DNA from 3 places in the Paenarthrobacter sp. NyZ202 genome. Region 3 is predicted to be linked to each of the others. Evidence: predicted binding sites of a transcription regulator. Region 3 holds the regulator's gene; each other region holds the start of a gene.
What was found. Region 3 encodes HrcA, which represses chaperone genes, less so after heat shock. Its sites were predicted from a motif close to TTNGCACTCGNNNNNNNCGAGTGCNAA; they were not measured.
Positions count from the first base shown of each region.

Region 1 (7,703 bases), 640 kb from region 3:
CCACGGCGCAGTGGACTTCTACGAACTGCTTGACCGTGAGTTGTCCGGAAACAGCAACCTGGGAACCCCGGCGTCCCGCGCCGTAGCCAGCGAGCAGGCGTTGGGCGAGGACCCCCTGGTTGCTGACCTGGGCGAACGGCTCCGGGCGAGGGGAGCCCGCGTGTGGCACCTCTACGATGGCGTGCTGGACATTGCTGCCGCTGCCGACCCTGTCCATACCATTGGCCGGGAAGGCGCTGAGGTCCCCACTCCAGTGGCCATCGAATCCGACGGCACCGAACGGTATCGGCGGATGAGTGTCCGTGAACGCAGCAGGTTGCGTCCCCAGCTCCTGGAGCGCATGGGCTGGCGCTACATGTCCCTCTGGACCATTGAGGTCTTCACCGATCCGTCGTCCTGCGCGGACCGTATCGGCTCGTACCTTGGCCTTGAGAACCATGTGGCGCACCCGGGAGCGTCCAGCCACACTGGCTTCTTGGACATGGACGTTGAACAATTGGGCGCGGACGGCAGTTCGGCTTATGGCCGCAGTGCCGCTCCCACCCGCGGTCAGCAGGCTGCGGAGGACGTGTCGACGCCCCGGCCCGGCATCGGGGAAGACAGGAAAGAACCAAGCATGACCAATCAGGAAACCGGCGGCGAAGACGTAGCCCGGGCGGAACATGCCCAGGGAAACGGTCCTGCAGGGGATCCGACGCAGGGGGACAGTGAACCGGCGGAGCAGGCGGCGGATGCAGCAGCCGAGGTGGAAACCGGATCCGGAGCAGCTGAAGAGGCTATACCCGAAAAGTCGGCACGGGCATCCTCCGGGGGCATCCTTCCAAACAAGGCTTCCGAAGACGATCCCCGGCGCTGGAACGACGACGAAGGCTACGATCACGACCAGTGGCTGAAGGAGCAGAAGCCCCCTCATTGGGGCTGACCCTTCCCGGGAACGCCGCCCTTCATGACGGGTTCACCAGCACAAAGAAAAGCTTGCCTTGCGTAGACGCGCCGGCAAGCTTTTCTGCTTGCACCGGGTCCGCGGCGACAACAACCAAACCCTCGGTTTCGCTGGTCCCAAGCCACTGCCCGGACGTGCCTCCTTGGGCGGAAGTCCAGAGCACCGGGACGGACACTGCCAGTATGCGGTTGTCCCTGGATTCGTCATACGATCCCGCAGCGGTGAGGACAACGTTGACCAGTTGGCCGGGGGAGAGCAGTTGGATGGATGAAGGATCCGCCATGCGGAGCGGTACGGCGGCCGTTCCCGGGGGCGCTCCTGTCAGGAGGCCGGGGCCCAGAAGGTTTGCTTCGGTGGGCAGTTGGCCCTTGGACAAGGGTGATGCCAGCTGGCGTCCGGCCACGGATGCGGGGTCCCGGAGCGTTCCGTCCAGGGCGAGGTCGGGCGGGACGCCGACAGAAGTGAAGTCTGCTTCCGTGAGGGTGGCTCCTGCCGGGAGGTCGCGGGCCGCTGCCAGAATGCTGACGCGCTGTTCCGATGCCGGGGTGAGCTGTTGGACGGCGATCCCGGTGGCCAGGCAGAGCAGCAGTGCAACAGTGAGGCGGCGGTTCCTTGCAACCAGGGATCCAAGTCTGAGCCGGCGGGCAGGGTTGCGACTGGTGTACCGGGAAGGCCGGGGGGAAGGAACGGAGGCTCCGCCGACGTTCGGTGTTGCACGTCGGACTATCAGGGATCCGGATGTTTTTGGTGGCATACAGCCACGTTAAACACCGGAACCGGCCGCTAAACAGCGGCCGGTTGCCTTATGTGGATAATGCGGTCAGCTTGCCGCTGCGGCGGGTGCCGGGGTGGCGGCAGGCGCCGGAGCAGCGGCCGGTGCTGCAGCTGATGGAGCGGCAGAGACCGTACTTCCCTTGGAGTCGCGTGAGTCGGTGCGGTAGAAGCCTGAACCCTTGAAGACAACGCCTACGCTGTTGAACTTCTTGCGCAGCGAGCCCTGGCATTCCGGGCACTCCGTCAGGGAGCTGTCAGAAAAGGACTGGACGATGTCGAACGCGTGGTCGCAGTCTTTGCAGGCGTACGCATATGTGGGCACTGAATTCCTCCTTCAGAACAAAGTACAGGTCCTGATGGATGCTCTGCGGAAAAACCCGCATTAGCAGTCACAGGGCCTGAGTGCCAATTCTAGCATCTGAAGGGGCGCAGCCCGCCATGGAATGTGCAGGACCTCACACACCGCCGCCCAAGGCGCCCAAGGTGTGTATGCCGGACGGTGTCAGTGCTTCCGGGACCGGCTGGTCGAATTCTTCGGCGGGGATTGCACCGGAAGGCAACAGGTCGTCGTCGTACACCACCGCAATGGTGGGCGGACGCCCGCCCGAAGCGTCGAATCCCTGCAGGAGGCGGTCGTAGTAGCCGCCACCCTGTCCAATGCGGTTTCCGTCCCTGTCCACCGCGGTGGCCGGCATGAAGATGCCGGCCACGCCCGCTGCCACGCTGCTGTCCAGGCGCTCGCCTTCGGGTTCGTCGATTGGTGCGAAGTCGGACCGCACGAAGGCGGTGTCCGGAGTCCAGTAGACCCAGCTCAGCCGCCGTCCCGCCTCGCAGACGGGCAGCAGCACCCGGTGGCCGGCGTCGTACAGGGAAGCAATGAGCGGCAGCGTTGGTGGCTCGTGGGCCACCCCGACATAGATGGCAAAAGAAGCCTCCGTGCCGTTGGACCGCTTCTCCGCCCACGCCATGCCATGCCCGGCTATCGAAGCGCCGGCGGCGGCCATCTGTTCCGGTGTGAGCGTGCGCCGGTGAAGCCGGCGGCTTCGGCGGATGTCTTCCTTCGTTGCCATCTCAATCCCGTCCGGGCCCCGGTCAACGCAGCAACATCGGCGCTGATGGGGTCCCTGCATTTTGTTCGACCCGCTCGGCGGGGGGTTTACCCGTTGGTGTGCTCCTTCCGTTACATTAGTCCGGTGACTCTCGATAACAATGCTGTCCGTAAGGCCGTCATCCCTGCAGCGGGTCTTGGTACCAGGTTCCTGCCCGCCACAAAGGCGATGCCCAAGGAAATGCTGCCCGTGGTTGACAAGCCCGCCATCCAGTACGTCGTCGAGGAAGCGGTCAAGGTTGGCCTGCACGACGTCCTGATGATCACCGGTCGCAGCAAGCGCGCGCTGGAGGACCACTTCGACCGCGTGCCCGCGCTGGAAGCCACCCTCGCGGAGAAGGGGGATACGTCCAAGCTGGAGGCCATCCAGAAGGCAACCAACCTCGGCGACATCCACTACGTCCGCCAGGGCGACCCCAACGGCCTTGGCCACGCGGTGCTGCGTGCCAAGCAGCATGTGGGACGTGAACCGTTTGCGGTCCTGCTGGGTGACGACCTGATCGACCCCAAGGACGATCTGCTTAGCGACATGATCGCCGTCCAGCAGAAGACCGGCGGATCCGTAGTGGCCCTCATCGAGGTGGAGCCGTCCAAGATCAGCGCCTACGGTTGCGCCGATGTCGAGGAAAACGGCGAGGACGGCTACGTCCGCATCAAGCAGCTGGTGGAGAAGCCTTCCCCGGAAGAAGCCCCGTCCAACCTTGCCGTGATTGGCCGCTACGTCCTTCACCCGGCCGTGTTCGACGTCCTGGAAAAGACGGCGCCGGGCCGAGGGGGAGAGATCCAGCTGACGGACGCCCTTGAAGTCCTGGCAGCCGGTGAAGGCGAAGGCTACGGCGTGTACGGTGTCGTGTTCCGTGGGCGCCGCTTCGATACCGGAGACAAGCTCAGCTACCTCAAGGCCTGCATCGAGCTGGCGAGCGAACGTGAAGATCTCGGCCCTGAGCTCCGCGAGTGGCTGCCGACTTTCACGGCCGACCTGCCTAAGTAATTCAGGATGTACGGCTCTGCGATCTGGCCGGTAACGCTGGAAAGCGGAGACCTTGTACTTCGGCCGATCCGTTACCGCGACAAGCGGGAATGGACTGAAGTCCGTTCGCGGAACAGCGAATGGCTGGCTCCCTGGGAGGCGTCCAACCCTGCACCGGGTGGGCGCCTGCCCAGTTACCGGCAAATGGTTGCGTCCCTGAACGCCCAGGCCCGGCAGTCGACCGCGTTGCCCTTCCTCATTACTGAATGGACACCCGGGTTTCCTCAGCCACGCATCGTTGGGCAGCTCACGGTGTCCTCCATTTTGTGGGGTTCGGCCATGATGGCCACCCTTGGGTACTGGGTGGACAAGGAGCGGGCAGGGTTGGGTATTGCCCCCACCGCCGTGGCGCTGGCCACGGACCATTGCTTCCGGGCCCTTGGACTGCACCGCATGGAGATCAACATCCGACCGGAGAACGGTCCCAGCCTGCGGGTTGTGGAAAAGCTTGGCTTCCGGGACGAGGGTTATCGGGAGCGCTACCTTCACATCAACGGTGAGTGGGCGGACCACCGCTCTTTCGCCCTCACGGCGGAGGAAGTTCCGCATGGCCTCCTGGAGGGCTGGCTGAGGGGACGAACGGGCAGGTCATAGGCCCTTTGTGGTCATAACTCCAATCATTTTGGGACTCGCCCACGACACACCGCAGGCAATGCCGCTGCACCTGATGATTTGCTTCTACGGTTTTGAATGTGGACTTCCCTCTCAGCAGCTCAGTGATCCTTGTGGTCACTGTCGCGCTCTGGATGGTGTGGGTGGCTCCCTATGTTCTTCGGAGCAAGCGCCAGCAAGTCCAAACGGCCACCGGGCCGGCAGACCACTTCGACGACGAACCAGACGAAACGCAGGCAGGGGTGCTCCTCACGGTGGCGCCGCGGCAGGAGAAACCGATGGAGACCATGCACAGCAAAGCACCGGCGTCCACCTTCGAATCCCGCATGCCTGGACCCTCCGTGGTCACGCCCGCTCCTACCCCCTTCACCATCCGCTACGCCAGGCTGACCTTGGCCTTGTCCGGGCTGGCCTTGCTGCTGACCGCGGTGGTGTCCGCCATCCTGCTCGTATTCCGGGTCGGCTCCTTCTGGCTTCCGCTGGTGTCCTTCATTGGAGCAGCCGTGGCCGTGGTCACTCTGCGGCGGCTTGCGCTGCGCGACCTGCGCGAGCGGCGGGCACGCCGCGAGGCGCGGTTGGCGCCCATCCCTACGCCGGCCCGCTACCTGCCGAAGCAGCAGCCCGTCGAGGCGAAAGAAACCAGCGTCTTTGATGCCGAAGCAAGCAGCCGTGAAGCCGCCCGTCTTTCTGCGGTGGAGCTCAGGCAGGCGGCTTTAGCTGTGGCCCTCGCTGCCGGTGATACTTCTGCCGAATCTCCACAAGATGCCAAGGGCAGCAGCTGGGAGCCTGTGGAGCTTCCCAAGCCGACCTACGTAGCTGCGCCCAAGGCCAACCGCCCTGCTCCCGAACCCCTCGACCTCCCTGAAGCTCCCAAGCCGGTCGGCAAACCGGTGCTCAAGCAGGGCATCGAGCAAGTCGAAGCCGCGGCCGCCGCACAGGCACGCGTGGCAGGGGCCAAGGGCCAAAGCGCCCTCAGCAATCTCGACGACGTCCTACAGCGCCGCCGCGCCTAGCATGGCAAACCTCTGTGTCGCCGGGGGAACCGGCCAGGTAGGCCGTGACGTCGTCCGCCTGGCGCTCGACGCCGGCCATACCGTTAGCGTCCTCAGCCGCCACGCGCCGCAGGCCGGTTCCGAAAAGCATCACGACGGCGCCACCTACTTTGCGGGCGACGTCACCACAGGCGCCGGTCTGGAAGCCGCAGTGGCGGGTGCCGACGTCGTGATCGACTGCCTGGAGGGTCAGTTCGGCAAGGCCCGGAAGAGATTCGCCGACGGCGGGGTGCGGCTTCTGGAGGCAGCTGACCGGGCAGGCGTGCGCAAGGCCGTGGTGCTGTCGATCATCAACTGCGACCGGAGCACTGCGGCCTACTACGCTTCCAAATCCGCCAAGGAGCGCGTTTACCAGGAGTCGCCGCTGGAAACCGTAGCGGTCCGTGCGACCCAGTTCCACAGCCTGCCGGTGGCAGTGTTCCAAGCCGGTGCCGGAGTGGGTCTGATCCCGGTCTTCAAAGGTGCCCGTTTCCAGCCGATCTCGCCGTTGGATGCGGCGGCCGCTGTACTCGAGGCCGCCCTGGAACCCGGCTCTTCGGAGGACCACCGTATTCGCACTGTGGGTGGCCCGGAGGTGCTGGGCATGCGGGAGATGGCAGTGATGTGGAAATCCGTGACCGGTGCGCGGGGCAGGGTGGTGGAGCTGCCCTTGCCGGGCGCCATGGGCCGTTACCTCCGCGCCGGCCTCAACCTCGCACCCGGCCACGCGTGGGGCCGCGAGACGTTCGTGTCCTGGTTGGAAAAGCGGCGGGAAACTTTATAGCCTAGGGACACCGGCCACGGATCCAATGAGTGGCCCGGGGGCTATAGCTCAGTTGGTAGAGCGCTTCGTTCGCATCGAAGAGGTCAGGAGTTCGAATCTCCTTAGCTCCACATTTGGCTCCATTGCCCCTTCAGCACGGCGATGGCCCCTTCTTTCTGTCCCCCTCAGAAGCCTTACCGGCCTGGACAGCGTTAACAGGAACAGGAGACTGCGGCATGTCCTTCGTTAAGCACTTTGACCACGTCGGCATCACTGTTGCCGGCCTGGACAACGCCATCAGCTTCTTCCAAAGCCTGGGGCTGGAACTCGAGGGCAGGATGCAGATGGAGGGGGAGTTCGTTGACACGGTCATCGGTATTCCCGGGTCCCGCAGTGAAATCGCCACCCTGCGGCCCCCGGACGGCGGCACCGGCGTTGAGCTCTCATCGTTTACGTACCCGGAACACCGGCAGGGTACGGCCGCTCCGATGTCCAATGACCTGGGAATCCGCAATGTTGCCTTCGAGGTGAATGACCTGGAAGGAGTCCTGGCCCGTCTCGCCCAGGACGGATACGGCACCATCGGTGGAGTGGGCCAGTACGAGGACCTGTGGCGGATGACCTATGTGCGGGGACCCGAGGGGATCATCGTCGCCCTGGCGCAGCGGCTCGGCTAGTCCAGTGGCCGCGGCCATTGTCCGCCACCTCTGCCAGGTATATCGTTGGGCTATCGTTCAGTATCGTTCGCGATCTTTTGCGAGGTGGGCACAATGCGTGATTCATTCCCTGCAGGCGGATTCATGGGGAACAGCTTTGACGGTATGTGGCAGGCGATGGAGGACTTCCGGTCGCGGTTCGAGAAACGGACGGGCACCCGGGCCGGCCGCGGCGAACTGCGGACAGCCATCCTCGCCCTCCTGGCCGAGCGGCCCATGCACGGCTACCAGATCATCCGGGAGATAGAGGAACGCAGCGGCGGCGACTGGAAACCGAGTGCAGGTTCTGTCTACCCGACGCTCCAGTTGCTCGCAGATGAGGGATTCGTCACCTCGGAGGAAGCCAACGGCCGGAAGATCTACTCGTTGACCGAGGCTGGCCGCGAGGACGTTGCCGGTGCCGAAACCTCCAACCTGTGGGCCTCGGCCGGCTCCGGGCATGGCTTCGCGGCGTTGCCCAAGGCGGGGATCGAGTTGGCCCAAGCGGCCGCGCAGGTTGGCCGGACCGGGACACCCAAACAAGTGCAGGAGGCAGTGACGGTCCTGGAAGAAGCCCGTCGCCGGATTTACGCCATCCTCGCCCAGGACTGACCGGTTGGCGTCCGGACTGCACGGCCTCACCAAGACGAAACGCCGGTCAGGGGACACCCGTGCCCGGTATCGCCGGATCCTCCGGTTCGCCGCCTGGCACCTCGCGGTGACGTGGTGGTATGAGCTGATACTGCC
Region 1 covers NZ_CP187556.1:3,133,879-3,141,581, reverse strand. The annotation lists gene ACPFL9_RS14580 (DUF4011 domain-containing protein) at 1-922, shown strand, start outside; gene cpaB (Flp pilus assembly protein CpaB) at 945-1,697, opposite strand; gene ACPFL9_RS14570 (FmdB family zinc ribbon protein) at 1,764-2,039, opposite strand; gene ACPFL9_RS14565 (5-formyltetrahydrofolate cyclo-ligase) at 2,173-2,787, opposite strand; gene galU (UTP--glucose-1-phosphate uridylyltransferase GalU) at 2,911-3,816, shown strand; gene ACPFL9_RS14555 (GNAT family N-acetyltransferase) at 3,823-4,449, shown strand; gene ACPFL9_RS14550 (hypothetical protein) at 4,581-5,480, shown strand; gene ACPFL9_RS14545 (SDR family oxidoreductase) at 5,482-6,282, shown strand; tRNA gene ACPFL9_RS14540 (tRNA-Ala) at 6,320-6,392, shown strand; gene ACPFL9_RS14535 (VOC family protein) at 6,498-6,938, shown strand; gene ACPFL9_RS14530 (PadR family transcriptional regulator) at 7,032-7,568, shown strand; gene ACPFL9_RS14525 (ABC1 kinase family protein) at 7,573-7,703, shown strand, end outside.
Region 1: ACPFL9_RS14570 (FmdB family zinc ribbon protein) is a predicted target of HrcA. The motif match lies at 2,100-2,126, and genes of this name have one in related genera.

Region 2 (7,703 bases), 1.5 Mb from region 3:
ACCTCACCCGTTTCCAGAGAGCGCGCGGTCAGGAAGTGGAGCTCTTCGGCGTCACCCGCGGCGGCAGCCTCATTGCCGCCGGAAAGCTCGTCTACACCGCTAACCGTCTCGGCTACAAGGTTGCTGAGTGCGCCAAGGGACCACTGATGGACTACAGCGACGCCGCAGCGGTGAGGCCCGTCGTCGAGCTTCTGAAGAAGCACGCAGCCTCCCGGAAAGCGGCGGAGCTGCGCATCTCGCCCAACGTCAAGTACCTCGCACGCGACGAGGACGGCGCGGAGCACCCGGAGGTCGAAGACAACCGGCCGCTTCTTAAGGAACTTGAAGGTCTCGGGTTCAAGCACCAGGGCTTCGACATGAACTTCGCCAACATCAACTGGATGTTCATCAAGACCCTGGACGGTGTCGCGGACTCCGAAGAGCTCATCATGGGCATGAACTACCGCACCCGGAAGGCCATCCGAAAAGCGGAGAAGAACGGCGTCTACCTGGAGCAGGCCACGCTGGAAACGCTGGACGATTTCTACAATGCCCTGAAGACCGCGGGTGATGAGAAGGGCTTCACGTACCGGGAACGGGAGTACTACGAGCAACTGCTCCGCAACACCTCCGATGAGTTCACCAAGCTCATGATGGCCAAGATCAACATTCCGGAGTACCGCCGTTCCATCACGGAGCGTCTGGAAGCGGAGTCCAAGACCCTCACCGAGCTGAAGCGCGAGGTCGAAGAGACCGGCAGCAAGAAGAAAGCCAATCGCGTCAAGGTTGTCCAGGACCTTGTGGACAGCTATGAACGCAGCCTCAAGGACATTGAGCGCTTCCCGGATTCCGTTGGCGTGGCAACAGTCGCCGCCATCCACTTTGCGTGCTCCGGTGATGAACTCACGTGCGTCATCGGTGGAACCGTGCAGGACTACATCTACTTCAACGGTGCAACGTCCCTCTACTGGGGCATGATGTTGCACGCCCTGAACAACGGCTATTCGCGCTACAACTTCTACGGAACGTTCGGTATCCAGGGGCAGGACGAGACCGGGCACGGCGGATACGAATTCAAGAAGGGCTTCGGCGGCGAAGTCGTCCAGTTGATCGGCGACTTTGTTATGCCGGTGAGCCCGGTCAAATACACCGCGTACCGCACGGTCAGGAAGCTCGCAGGAGCTGCCCAGACCGTTCTGGGAAACTTGCGGAAGCCGGAGCAATTGCCGGTGATCGGAAAGTTCCTCAGGAAGAACTGATGCAAAGGAGGAATGCTGCGTGACTGAACGCCCGGAGGGCAACGGCGGCAGGCCTCACACGGACGGCTTGCCCAAGACCCAACCGCTGCGCCCATCGCAGGTTCGGCAGAACGCCAACGCCAAGCGCATGCTGATGCGGCTGGTCCAGGGGGACAGCCCGCCTACCGCGCCCATGAACATCGTGGACCGGCTGGCAGGCAGCCCCTACGCCAACCCCACCATCCAGGTTGCCGGAGTCGATGCCTCTGCCCGCAAGACGATCGACTTCGCCCTGCACCTGGCGGAGGCGATGTTCCGCTACGGCGCAGGAGCGCTCGAAGTCGAAACCAGCATGATCGCCGTGACGGCCGCCTTGGGGCTGAAGAACGTTGAGGTGGACATCACCAACCAGTCGGTGGCCATCAACTATGCGCCAAAGGACCAAACGCCCATCACCCTGATCCGGGTGGTGCGGTCCTGGACCAACAACTACGCCGGCCTGGCGCAGGTCCACCAACTGGTCACGGACATCGTGGCCGGGGGAGTGGGGCGCGATGAAGCCGTGCGTCGCCTCAACGAGATCACCCGCAGTGCCAAGCCGTTCCCGCGCTGGATGGTCACGGTGGCTTTCGGCGTCTTCGCCGCCGTCTTCGTCGGTGTGTTGGGTGGCGGCCCGGGAGCCTCTGCCCTCGCTTTCGCCTCCAATCTTCTGATCAGTCTGGTGGCCCGGCAGTTGGGACGCTGGCGCACCCCGGACTTCTTCGTCACCATGTCGTGCTCGTTCCTGGTCACGTTCATTGCCTTGATGCTGAGGTGGGCAGGTGCTGACATTGCCCCATCAATCGTCGTAGCCGGCGGCATCCTGCTGTTGCTTCCAACCGGACGACTCGTCTCGTCGGTCCAGGACGCCATCAACGGCTTCCCGGTCACCGCGGCCGGACGATTCCTCTCCACGTTGCTGACCTTCGGTGCGATCGTGGCGGGCATCGCCGTTGCTGTCGTGACCGGAACGCTGATGGGCAGCGAAGTTCTGGATGTCACCAACACGTTCCCGCCCGCATATCCATTGTGGGGACAGGCGATCCTGATCGCCGTGGCGGTTGCCGCGATCGGTATCACCGAACAAACGCAGATGCGGCTTTTACTCCCGACGGCGGCAGTCGGCTTGGTGGGCTTCTTCGTCTTGTGGGGGGCTGGCGAGCTCGGCCTCGGCGACCGTTTGGCGCCTGCCATCTCGGCTGTCGTCATTGGACTGCTGGGCAGGGTGGTCGCCCTGAAGCTGGGTGCCCCGCAATTGGTGGTCGCCGTTCCGGCGGCGCTGATCCTGCTGCCCGGGCTGACCATTTTCCGCTCGATGTACCTTCTGACCACCGAGGAGTCGGATATCCTCCTGGGTGCCGGCGGCATGCTGAATGCCACGGCCATTGTCCTGGGCGTTGCCGCCGGCATTGTCCTGGGCGACAACCTCGCCCGGCCCCTGACCAAGGGCCTGTCCAGCAACGAGCGGCGACGGGTACGGCGCCGCTAGATCCTGCTAGATCTTGCCGATGGCGAGCTTCTTCTCGGCCTGGAACACTTCCTCCACGCGACCCTGCGCCCAATAACCGGACAGGGAAACCTGGGAGCGTTCCAGGCCGTGCTGCACAAAGAGGACCTCGCGCAGGCCCTTCATGTAGCCACGCTCGCCGTGTGCGAACACATCCACCCGTCCGGGCAGCCACTCAAGCGTCCGCAGGGCATTGAGGAGGAGGTCGCTGGATCCGGCCTGTACCCCGTTGCGTTGCAGCCAGTGCACCTCCACACCTGCCGGTGCCTGGATGGGGAGAACGTCATCCGTGCTGTCCACTTCCAGGAAAGCGTAGCCACGTGCCGTCGGAGCCAGGGCCTCAATGGACGCTGCGATGGCGGGGATGGCGGCGTCGTCGCCGGCGAACAGGTACCAGTCTGCCTCGGGTGCCGGATTGTAGGCACCACCCGGGCCGGTGAAAATCAGTGAGTCGCCCGGCTTCGCAGCCGCAGCCCAGGGTCCGGCAAGGCCTTCATCGCCGTGAACCACGAAGTCGATCGCCAACTCCTGCGCCTCGGGATCAACCCAGCGGATCGTGTAGGTGCGGGTGTGCGGCCACTGTTCACGCGGCATGGAGTCGCGGATTTCCCAGAGGTCCAGGGGAAGTTGGTAGTCCACGCCCGGCTGGGGAAAGACGATCTTGACGTAACGGTCCACGAACGCGTTGTTCGTGTAATCGCTGAAGCCCGGGCCTCCCGCTACGATCCGCACCATGTGGGGTGAAAGCCGTTCTGTTCGCAGGACGGTCAGATTGACCTGCGGACGCGTGTTTCGGTTGGCTGACGATGTGACGGGAAGGGCAGTCATATAGGTAAGCCTAAGCTAATCAGCTGGAGGCGGGCTGGGTATGAGTCGAACGTTACATCCCCACCCGACCCTCTCTCACCTAAACACCGATTTCTGCGGATGCTCTCTCACCTAAACACCGGTTTCCGGGGATGCTCTCTCACCTCACCTCCCCGTCCCGCGCCGCCGCACCCATTTCCGCCTCACGCGTCCGGTGTTAGGGGTGCACGCGGCGGAAAAGGGCGCGGCCCGAAGTCGTCTGGGGTGCACGCGGCGGAAAAGGGCGCGGCCCGAAGTCGTCTGGGGTGCACGCGGCGGAAAAGGGCGCGGTCCGAAGTCGTTACGGGTGCACGCGGCGGAGAAGGGCGCGGTCCGAGAATTGCGTCGGTGGCGTCGTCGAACCTTTACCTTTGGTTGGCTTTCACCCGCTGTCTCACCCATTCGCCACCACCCGAATCCACCGTTAGACGGACACTGATGGGATGTGAGAGAGGAGCCGCCAGGGGCTTAAAGGACCGGGAGCTCCCAATCGACTGGTTCGGCGCCTTGTTCCTTCAGCAGTTGATTGACCCTGCTGAAGGGCTTGGAGCCGAAGAATCCCCGCGAAGCAGACAACGGACTGGGGTGCGCGGACGCCACAATGGGCGCACCGTTCAACAACGGCCCGACACCCTCGGCGTCCTTCCCCCAGAGGACGGCCACCAGGGGGCTCCGGCGGCCCGCCGTGTCGGTGCGGTTGGCGACTGCGGTGACTGCCGCCGTCGTAATGGCCTCCCAGCCCTTGCCGCGATGCGAGCCTGCGCTGCCGGCGGCGACGCTGAGGACACGGTTCAGCAGCAGCACGCCTTGCTCGCTCCAGGCGGTGAGGTCGCCGTGGATCCGGGGCGGCAGGCCGAGGTCGTCGTGGAGTTCGCGGTAGATGTTGGCGAGGCTGCGGGGGATGGGCCTCGTCTGGCGCGACACCGAGAAGGAAAGCCCGACGGCGTGACCTGGCGTCGGGTACGGGTCCTGGCCCAGAATCAAAACCTTGACGTCCGCCAAAGGGGTGCGGAAGGCCCGAAGGAGGTTGCTGGCGGCCGGAAGGACCTGGACCCCGCCGGCTGCCTGCCCTGCAACGAACGCCAGCGCGCTGCGGAGCTCCTGCTCCACGGGGCGCAGGGCGTAGGCCCAATCGGCAGCCACCAGGCTTTCCAGCGGCAGATCCCGCAGGGCATCGAAACCCGGCCCGGAGGTGCCTGCAGGTTCAAGGTCGAAGAGTGCATGCTCGCCAGTCATCCAGCCATTGTCCATCGCTGTGCCCGGGGGCTGTGAATGACACCGTTGTTATTCACCCGTAACATGGGGGTGAGACATTTTCGCCAACCAGCGTCCAAGGAGTGTGCCATGGCAGAACCAGCACAGGAACCAATGGCGCAGCAGACCACCGGTTTTGCTCTTGATGACCTATCGGTGGGCGTCCGCAGCGATTCGCCCCTCAGTGAGCGGGACCAGCAGATGCTGGCCTTGGAGCGCCAGTGGTGGAAGTACGCCGGGGCCAAGGAACAAGCGGTCAGGGAGCTGTTCGACCTGTCCGCCACCCATTACTACCAGATCCTTAATGCGCTGATCGATACCGAGGAAGCGCTGGCCCACGATCCCATGCTGGTCAAGAGACTGCGTAGACTACGTACGTCCCGCCAACGCGCGCGGACAGCGCGCCGCTTGGGGTCCGACGCGTAAACCGCCAGGCTGACCGTCAGCAGCAACCAGCAAGGACAACGCTTCACCATGACCAAATTTGCCAAGGATGAATTCGACCGGGTTCCGCAAAACAGCACCCGGCAAGGCGTGCACCGCGATGCCCAGGAAACGTCCCGCCCTTCGCTCTGGCCGATCCTGACCGTCGGCGCCGTGGCCTTGGTGCTCGGCCTGGTTGCGTTCCTCATCCTTCCGCGCCTGGGACTGGTGGCACCCGGCGCTTCGTCCAGCGTTTCGACGCCGGCACCCCAGGAAACTTCTGCCGCACCTTCCGCTTCGCCGACTGAGTCTGGCAGTGCTCCCGTGGCTTCCGGAGAACCCACGCCCAACGAAACACCGTCCGACACTCCCTCCGCGACCCCCTCCGGTGCGCCCCTGGACAAGACCACGGCCGTTGCTGTGTACAACGGCACCTCCACGGCCGGCCTTGCCGGCCGCGTGGCCGGTTTGGTGCAAGGTGACGGTTGGGCACTTGGCACGGTGGGCAACTGGGGCGGCATTCCGCAGCAGGCATCAGTGATCTTCTACAACGCTCCCGGGCAAAAGGCCAATGCTGACGCGTTGGCCACGCTCCTGGGAATCACCAACGTGGTGGAGTCCCCGGATGTCCAGCAGCCCCTGGTGGTTGTTGTAGGCCCGGGCTACCAGTAGCACTTGCTGCCCATCGTTCCGGTTAAGCCTCAATAACAAAACAGCAGCCCCCGGCCCGCAGCGCAGCGCCACGACAGTGACTGTGGTTACAGTGGATTGATTCCGGTCCGGAGATCCCGGCCACCGGTCTTGGCTACTGTGAAAGTGTGGGCATCATGGCTTTGGGAACCGTGAAATGGTTCAACGCCGAAAAAGGGTACGGCTTCATCACTGTTGATGATTCCGGGGACGACGTCTTTGTACATTGGTCCGCTATCCAGATGGAAGGCTACCGGGCCCTCGAGGAAGGCCAGCGGGTGGAGTTCGAGCTCGGAGAAGGACAAAAGGGCCCCCAAGCGGAAAGTGTCCGCGTCGCCTGACAGTACCGCGCCTCCGCTCTTGGCTGAATACACGGAATTTTGCGGCTCTGGATGGCGCCCCTGCTTGCACTCTCCACGGTCGAGTGCTAATTATTGATTTAGCACTCCTTGGTGCTGACTGCTAACGGTGTACCGGCTTCGGCCGGCGCTCCCTGCAGTTGGTGCGGGGGAGGACCAAGAAACACCTTGGTGGGATGAGGTCCGGCGCGCGGGGCATACAGAGGCCGTAAGCAAAGGACCGTCCGTCGCGGGCATCCCATCCGACAGGTACCTTCTTAACGACTGTCCCGAAAGGACTACCGCCGTTATGGCCAAGATCATTGCATTTGATGAAGAGGCACGCCGCGGCCTCGAGCGGGGTCTGAACACCCTTGCTGACGCCGTCAAGGTTACCCTCGGCCCGCGTGGACGCAACGTCGTCCTCGAAAAGAAGTGGGGCGCCCCCACGATCACCAACGATGGCGTTTCCATCGCCAAGGAGATCGAGCTGGACGATCCTTACGAGAAGATCGGTGCGGAACTGGTCAAGGAAGTTGCCAAGAAGACGGACGACGTCGCTGGCGACGGTACCACCACCGCAACCGTCCTCGCCCAGGCACTGGTCAAGGAAGGCCTGCGCAACGTTGCAGCCGGCGCCGACCCGCTGTCCCTCAAGCGCGGCATCGAGAAGGCTGTTGACGCCGTCATCAGCGAACTCCTGGCCTCCGCCAAGGAAATCGAGACCAAGGAAGAGATCGCAGCCACGGCTTCCATCTCCGCCGGCGACCCGGAAATCGGCAGCCTGATCGCCGAAGCCCTGGACAAGGTGGGCAAGGAAGGCGTCATCACGGTCGAGGAATCCAACACCTTCGGGCTGGAACTCGAGCTCACCGAAGGCATGCGCTTCGACAAGGGTTACATCTCCGCTTACTTCGTCACCGATGCAGAGCGCCAGGAAACGGTCCTCGAAGACCCGTACATCCTGATCGTCAACTCCAAGATCTCCAACGTGAAGGAACTCGTTGCAGTTCTGGAGAAGGTCATGCAGTCCAACAAGCCGCTGCTGATCATCGCCGAAGACATCGAGGGCGAGGCTCTTGCCACCCTGATCGTCAACAAGATCCGTGGCACCTTCAAGTCCGTGGCCGTCAAGGCTCCGGGCTTCGGTGACCGCCGCAAGGCCCAGCTCGCCGACATCGCCATCCTCACCGGCGGCCAGGTCATCTCCGAAGAAGTTGGCCTCAAGCTGGAGAATGCCGGTCTGGAACTCCTCGGTACCGCCCGCAAGGTTGTTGTCACCAAGGATGAGACCACCATTGTTGAGGGTGCAGGCGACGCCGACCAGATCGCGGGCCGTGTTGCCCAGATCCGCGCCGAGATCGAGAACTCCGATTCCGACTACGACCG
Region 2 covers NZ_CP187556.1:1,018,019-1,025,721, forward strand. The annotation lists gene ACPFL9_RS04910 (peptidoglycan bridge formation glycyltransferase FemA/FemB family protein) at 1-1,238, shown strand, start outside; gene ACPFL9_RS04915 (threonine/serine ThrE exporter family protein) at 1,258-2,745, shown strand; gene ACPFL9_RS04920 (siderophore-interacting protein) at 2,752-3,591, opposite strand; gene ACPFL9_RS04925 (uracil-DNA glycosylase) at 4,078-4,845, opposite strand; gene ACPFL9_RS04930 (DUF3263 domain-containing protein) at 4,954-5,289, shown strand; gene ACPFL9_RS04935 (LytR C-terminal domain-containing protein) at 5,338-5,958, shown strand; gene ACPFL9_RS04940 (cold-shock protein) at 6,114-6,317, shown strand; gene groL (chaperonin GroEL) at 6,625-7,703, shown strand, end outside.
Region 2: groL (chaperonin GroEL) is a predicted target of HrcA. The motif match lies at 6,381-6,407, and genes of this name have one in related genera.

Region 3 (7,703 bases):
ACGGCGGCGACATCACCCGTAAGCGCAAGCTGCTGGAAAAGCAGAAGGAAGGCAAGAAGCGCATGAAGATGGTTGGGCGCGTGGAGGTGCCGCAGGAGGCGTTCATCGCGGCGCTGACCACCGACGAGTCCAAGGACAAGGCCAAGAAGTAGTCATGCCCAGCGTCCTTCCTTTGGGCGACCCGGCACCTGCGGACGGCCTGCTGCCCCCGCAGGTGCAGTCCGGCGTCGAACACCGCAGGTTCGGGCTGTATGTCCACATCCCGTTCTGCGCCGTCAGGTGCGGGTACTGCGATTTCAACACGTACACGGCCACGGAACTGGGTGGAGGCGCGTCTCAGGATGCGTACGCCGGCACCGCGGTGGCCGAAGTCGCTTTCGCGGCATCGGCACTGGACGCTTCCGGAGTGCCGCGCCGCCCGCTGAGCACTGTGTTCTTCGGCGGCGGAACGCCCACGCTGCTGCCTGCCGGGGACCTCGCCCAAATACTGCGTGCCGCAGTCGCGGAGTGGGGCCTTGCGCCCGGTGCCGAAGTCACCACTGAGGCCAACCCGGATTCCGTTACTCCTGAGTCCCTGCAGGTGCTGGCCGACGCGGGGTTCACCAGGGTTTCTTTCGGGATGCAGTCGGCCGTGCCGCATGTGCTCAAGGTCCTCGACCGCACACATACTCCCAGTAAAGTCCCCCAAGTGGTGCAATGGGCCAGGGAAGCAGGCCTGGCGGTCAGCCTTGACCTCATTTACGGCACACCGGGGGAATCGATGGAGGACTGGCAGACCTCGTTGGAAACTGCCCTCTCCTACGAACCCGACCACATCAGTGCCTACGCGCTGATTGTTGAAGACGGCACCAAGCTTGCCGCCCAAATCCGCCGCGGTGAGGTGCCGGGTATTGACGACGACGATCACGCGGCCAAGTACGAACTCGCCGACGCCCTGATCTCCCAGGCCGGCCTGGAGTGGTACGAGGTCAGTAACTGGGCGCGGACCCCGGACCAGGCTTGCCGCCATAACCTCGCCTACTGGCGGGGCGACGACTGGTGGGGAATCGGCCCCGGCGCCCACTCACATGTGGGCGGCGTCCGTTGGTGGAACGTCAAGCACCCTGTGGCCTACGCCTCGCGGCTGGCCGCTGGGAGCTCACCGGCCGCCGGGCGCGAAACGCTCGACGCCGGAACCCGGGAAGTGGAGCGCATCATGCTGGAGGCGAGGCTCGCCTCGGGTCTGCTCGTTGATGCCCTGGGTGGCTCCGGCCGGCACGCCATGGCCGGGCTGATCGCCGATGGTTTGGTGGACCCGGCGGCTGCCTTCCGGGGCAGTCTGCAGCTCACCCTGAAGGGGCGGCTGCTTGCCGATGCTGTTGTCCGCAGGATCTTGCCGGAGTGAGCTACTTGATCCAGCGGAGGTTGAACCGGTAGCGGTGCGGCTGCCCGTGGTTGACGCGGATACCGGCTGAGACGGAGAAGCAGGTCAGGGCCACCCAGATGGCTGTGGCAATGACCGCGAAGATGTTGCCCACCACCGGCAGGAGCACCAGGATGTTCGCCACTGCGGCGGCAATGGTGGGAGGAAGCGTGAAATTCAGTGCTTCCTTGGATTCCTGGGCCGTGAAGGGCCCGCGGTCCTTGAAGATCAGGTAGATCAGCAGGGAGGGAATGCAGCCCAGGATGCCGCCGAAGTGCGCCAAGGTGGCCCACTGGCGGTCTTCGCCTGCGGTCAGGGGGAGTGCGTTCGCAGGTGCGCCATGGTACTGGGGCTGACCAGCGGCCCGGCCCGGCTCATCAGGTGCGTTGTCTGCCACGGTGTGTTCCCTTTGCTTCGAGGTGCTGCGGTCTTGCTGTCCCAGAATACTGTGTCCCGGCCGGGTTCCGGGACCACGGTGCCGTGACCCGCGCCGGGAATTTCCGCTAAGGGGCCGTGAGGAAGTCGATGACTTCTTCCACCCTCCCCAACAGCGAGGCCTCGAGATCGGCGTAGGTACGTACCGCCCCCAGGAGCCGCTGCCAGCCCAGGCCGATGTCCTCGGCGGTGGTGTGCGGCCACCCAAAAGCCTTCAGGATTCCGGTTTTCCAGTCCATGCCCCTGGGAACTGAGGGCCACTGCTCGATGCCGAGGACTTTGGGCCTGATCGCCTGCCATACGTCCACATAAGGGTGTCCGACAATCAGTACGTTTCCCGTGGCGCCGGGAAACGTCATCGCCTCCGCAGCGATCCGGGATTCCTTGGAGCCGGCCACAAGGTGGTCCACCAGGATGCCAAGCCGACGCCCGGGACCAGGCTTGAAGGCGGCAATCGCGGCCTTGAGGTCATCCACGCCGTGCAGTGGTTCCACCACGATGCCCTCGGCCCGCAAGTCGTCACCCCAGACTTTTTCCACGAGTTCGGCATCGTGCTTGCCCTCAACCCAGATCCGGCTCGCCTTGGCTACCTGGGCCCGCTGGCCCTCCACCCGCACCGAGCCGGATGCTGTACGGCCACCTGCCGGCGAGGCGGGCGCTTTCGCCGCGGGCGGCATGAGCCGGATGGCTTGGCCTTCCAGAAGGAAGCCATAACCGAGCTGAAAGGATTTGGTCTTGCCCCGGCGGTCCTCCAGCGACACGATATGCATTCCGCCGGATTTCTCCACGCGCGTGACTTCTCCCACCCAGCCGGACTGCACGTCCTCCAGGACCATGCCCCGCTGGACGGCGACTTCAGGGAGCCCGGTTTTGGCCGGGGCGGAGAGATCGGTGGGACCCCACGTGTCAAAGGCCAAGGGCCTGCCTCTCGTAGCTGGGCGGGATTAGCAGGACGGCAAGGGTGCGCGGCCCGCGCCCGACATCCCGGCGGGCGGTTTCCATGCTAACAACGCCGGGGCGCATACTAGACTATTAGCACTTGGGCATGTTGAGTGCTAAAAACGGTGTGAGCCGTCTGTCCCGCGATCAGTGGTCGGCGGGACCGGGGAAAGTCGTCAGGAGGTGTTGCAATGAGTGAGCCACGCAAGCTTGAAGTGCTCCGTGCCATCGTTGAGGACTACGTACACTCCCGGGAGCCCGTGGGGTCAAAGGCGTTGGTGGAGAGGCACCATCTTGGCGTGTCCAGTGCCACCATCAGGAACGACATGGCGGTCCTGGAAGAGGAAGGCCTCATCGCAGCGCCGCACACGAGTGCGGGGCGCATTCCCACGGACAAGGGCTATCGCCTGTTCGTGGACCGGATCTCACAGGTCAAGCCTCTGTCTGCTGCGGAACGGCGCGCCATCCATTCCCTGCTTGAAGGACCGGATGATCTTGATGACATCCTGGAGCGGACCGTACGGCTGCTGTCCCAGCTGACCAACCAGGTGGCCGTGGTGCAGTATCCCCACTCCAAGCAAGCCCTGGTACGCCACGTGGAATTCGTCCTCCTGGGCCCAACCCAGGTACTGGCAGTCCTCATCGCCGACACCGGCAGCGTGGGCCAGAAAGTCATCGAGACCGGATCTGAGGTCTCCAACGACGCCCTGATGGCTCTGCGCTCCAAGTTCCTTGGCAGCATTGCCGGCACGCAGTTGTCCCTCCTGCCCCAGGTTCTTCCCTCGGTGGTCGCGCTGTGCCGTCCCGAGCTCCGGGGCCTGGCGCAGAGACTTGCCCACGGACTCGAAACTTTGAGCGATACCAGCAGGGAGGAGCGGATTCTGCTGGCCGGAACTGCCAACCTGGCCCGCTCCAACGTCGACTTTCCCCTGAGCATCGGCCCGGTTCTTGAAGCCCTTGAGGAACAAGTGGTCATGCTCCGGTTGTTGTCGGATATGGGCGACGACCCACGGGGTGTAACGGTCAGCATCGGGCGCGAGAACCCCTACGACGGGCTGGCGGAAGCATCGGTGGTGGCTACCGGCTACGGCTCGGGAGCCAAAGTCGGAATCCTTGGTCCCACCAGGATGGACTATCCCACCACCATGGCCGCGGTACGCGCCGTGGCCAGATACCTGTCACGAATTCTCGGTGGCTGAAGCAGCCCCGTGGTAAAGAACTGCAGTACAACAAGGAAGAGATACCGACTTTGAGCAGCCACTATGACGTTTTGGGAGTCTCCCCGGAAGCGACCGGAGAAGAGATCAAAAAGGCGTACCGAAAGTTGGCACGAAAGCTTCACCCGGACGTCAACCCGGGCGAGGACGTCGCGGAACAGTTCAAAGCAGTGACCCATGCTTACGAAGTCCTGTCCGACCCCCAGAAGCGGCGGGTGTACGATGCAACCGGCAACGAGAACGGTACCGACAACGGGTTCGGTGGCGGCTACTCCGGCCAGGGTTTCGCGTTCCAGGACATCTTCGATACTTTCTTCGGCGGTGGCGCAGGCGGCCACGCAGGCCCGGCTTCCCGTGTACGCCGCGGACAGGACGCCCTCATCAGCGTCAGGATCGACCTCAAGGATGCCGTCTTCGGTGTCAATAAGAAGCTTGAAGTAGATACCGCCGTCGTATGCCCCACCTGTGACGGCAGTTGCTGCCGCCCGGGCACGCATCCGGAGCGGTGCGACATCTGTGGCGGAAGCGGCCAGGTACAGCGCGCGGTCCGGTCCATCCTCGGCCAGGTGATGACCACGGCACCCTGCGGTTCCTGTGAGGGCTTCGGCACCATCATCAAGGATCCGTGCAACGAGTGCAGCGGCCAGGGACGTATCCGCAGCCGCCGTTCGCTCACCATCAAGGTCCCCGCCGGTGTAGCCACAGGAACCCGTATCCAGCTCTCCGGCCAGGGCGAGGCCGGTCCTGCAGGTGGTCCGGCCGGCGACCTGTACGTGGAGATCCGGGTCAACAACGATCCCACGTACGTCAGGGAAGGCGACGACCTCCACGCAACGTTGAGCGTGCCGATGACTGCAGCCGCGCTCGGCACCGAATTGAACCTTGAAACCTTTGACGGCCCGCAGGAAATCGACGTCAAGTCCGGAACCCAATCCGGTGAAATCATCACCCTGCGTGGTCTCGGTGTGACACACCTGCGTGGGTATGGCCGCGGCGACCTCAAAGTGCACCTCCATGTTGAGACGCCCAGCAAGCTGGATGCGGCGCAGGAAGACCTGCTAAGGCAGCTCGCCAAGTTGCGCGGGGAACAGTTCACGGAGGGCAAGCTGGTGGCTAGCGGCGGCATGTTCGCCAAGCTCCGGGACAAGCTCGGTAACCTGTAGCGGTGAGCAATCCCGTTTTCTTCGCCTCGCCGGGTGCGCTGGATGGCGTCGGGCCGGGCTCGGTGTTCGTCCTGGACGGACAGGAAGCCCGGCACGCTGTCACGGTAAAGCGGATCGTGGCCGGTGAATCCGTGGACATCACCGACGGCGCCGGGACCCGCCTCACCGGGACGGTGGTTGAAGCCGGGCAGGGGTCGTTGTCCGTTGAGGCCGGTGAGGTTTCCTTCGAGCAGCGCCCTGCGGTCCGTCTGGTGCTTGTCCAGGCTTTGGCCAAGGGCGACCGCGACGAGCTGGCCATTGAGACGGCTACCGAGCTTGGAATTGATGCGGTGGTGCCGTGGCAGGCTGAACGTTCCATTGTCCGGTGGAAGGGCGACCGGGCAGCCAAGGCCCATGCCAAGTGGCAGTCCGTGGTGGCAGCTGCGGCCAAGCAGGCCCGCAGGTCCTGGATACCCGAGGTTCGTCCTGTGGCGGACTCGGCCGGCCTGTCCAAGGCGGTCGCGGCAGCAGACATGGCCATCATCCTGCATGAGGACGCCAGGAACTCTCTGCGGTCTGTCCTGGAAGCGGCAAGCCTGGTGGCTGACGGGACAGAAGCACCCCTTGAAGTGCTTTTGATCGTGGGACCGGAAGGCGGCATCTCACCGCGGGAAGTTACCCGGCTCAGTGACGCGGGGGCCGTTACGGCGCTCTTGGGTCACCACGTGTTGCGGTCGTCGACGGCGGGTCCTGCCGCCGTCGTTCTTGCCAGCGATGTCCTGGGACGCTGGTAGGCGCTGCCGACAGCCCCTCCCGGCTACCGCCCGGCAGGGTTATTGGACGCGGAACAGCCGGGTATCGGTAGTGCTTTCATCGGTTTGGCCGGATGCGTCCACCTGCGAAACACGAACCTCGTACTTCCCGGGGTTCAGCGTGGCGCTGAAGGAGAAGACGCCGAGTTGCCCGGCCTCGCCGGAAGCTTTCGTCTGGCCGGTCAGCAGGTTGGCCCGGTCCCCGTTGCCATTGTCCTGCAGAATCTGCCAGGCCACGGGCAGTGAGCTGTTGGTGGTGCGTCCATTGAACTTGACGGCTCCGGGCGGAAGGGCGTTGTCTTCCTGGGGATCGATAATCCACAGGGGGGCCACCAAGGAGGCATCCCGGGACATGGGCTGGCCGAGGCGGACCTGGCCGAAGGCCATGAAATCCGTATGTCCGTCCACCAGGATGACTACCTGGATCTGCTGCCCGGAATTGATCAGTCCCGACGACGAAGCAGCCGCGGTAGCCGTATAGACGAGCTGCTGGATTGCCCGCTGCGCCATGCCGGCGTCGAGGTTGGAGTTGAAGGCATCACGGGAAACGTCGACCGTGATGACGTTCTTGCCCGAAATTGAGGTGGCCAAACTGCCGGGCTCCTGCCACGGCGTGAAGAAGTCGTGGTCCAGCGGCTTGTCGGCCATCATGATCCGCAGGGCTGTGGTCACGGGGTTCCCATCACCCGAAATGTCCCGGAACTCGCGGTAGAGGTACACCTCGTCCTTGCTGCGACCGATCCAGTACACGGGAATCTTGGTGGAAGCCTGGGTTGTTTCCAGCGGTGCATTGCTGGCCGGGGCCTCCTGGAGACTGGCCGCCGGGGGGCTGGTGGACTCCGGAGTGGAACCACCGTTGGCGATGCAGCCCGTCAACAGGAGGACAGCAAGCATTGCCGGCGCGGCCACCACGGATTTCCTCCGTTGTGGTGCGCCATGCTGGGTGTGTGCCGGCTGCTTGATGGGGGGTCCTTGCCTTGGTTTCGGCGGTGTCCGCCGGAAGTTTTTCACGTGGCGTTGTTTCTGCCCGCCATGCCAGCTTGGCACATCGGCGGCGGCGGTCACCGGGGATTTCCGGGCATGCGCCGCAACTGAAACAGTATTGATACCCGCCCGATGCCGAGTTGAGACAAAATGTCGCAGGGTGCCTGCCTGCCCGGCCGGGCGACAGAAGGCGTCCGCCGAAGGGCGGGCTGGCGTAGGATTGAAGGCAACTGAGAACCAACCCGAGGAGAACAGGCCACACGGCCACCACTATGAGTGAATCCCTGAATGGGCGGCAGCGGACCGGCAACGGGAACCCGGCCTCCACAGAGTTCCCGCACACCTTACCGGGTACGCGCACGGAAATCGTCACGTTCGACAACTCCGATCAGATGGTTCACTCGCTGGGCAGCCACGACGAGGCCTTGCGATACATCGAGGAGCAGTTCCCGGATGTCAGCTTCCACGTCCGCGGCAACGAGCTGTCCATGACGGGCCCTACGACCGTTATCCCCAGGATCATGCGGCTTTTGGAGGAAGTCCGCGGACTGGTCGCGAAAGGCACCGTAGTCACCCCGGACGTCTTGCAGCAGCTCGTGTCCCTGCTGCGGTCGCAGTCGGCCCAGAACCCCGTGGATGTTCTGACCCACAACATCCTCTCCAGCAGGGGCCGGACCATCCGCCCCAAGACGTTGAACCAGAAGAACTACGTCGATGCCATCGATGACAACACGGTGATTTTCGGAATCGGTCCGGCCGGTACCGGCAAGAC
Region 3 covers NZ_CP187556.1:2,496,873-2,504,575, reverse strand. The annotation lists gene lepA (translation elongation factor 4) at 1-152, shown strand, start outside; gene hemW (radical SAM family heme chaperone HemW) at 155-1,384, shown strand; gene ACPFL9_RS11575 (DUF4870 domain-containing protein) at 1,386-1,799, opposite strand; gene ACPFL9_RS11570 (DUF3097 domain-containing protein) at 1,906-2,754, opposite strand; gene hrcA (heat-inducible transcriptional repressor HrcA) at 2,968-3,975, shown strand; gene dnaJ (molecular chaperone DnaJ) at 4,026-5,156, shown strand; gene ACPFL9_RS11555 (16S rRNA (uracil(1498)-N(3))-methyltransferase) at 5,159-5,929, shown strand; gene ACPFL9_RS11550 (GerMN domain-containing protein) at 5,969-6,841, opposite strand; gene ACPFL9_RS11545 (PhoH family protein) at 7,204-7,703, shown strand, end outside.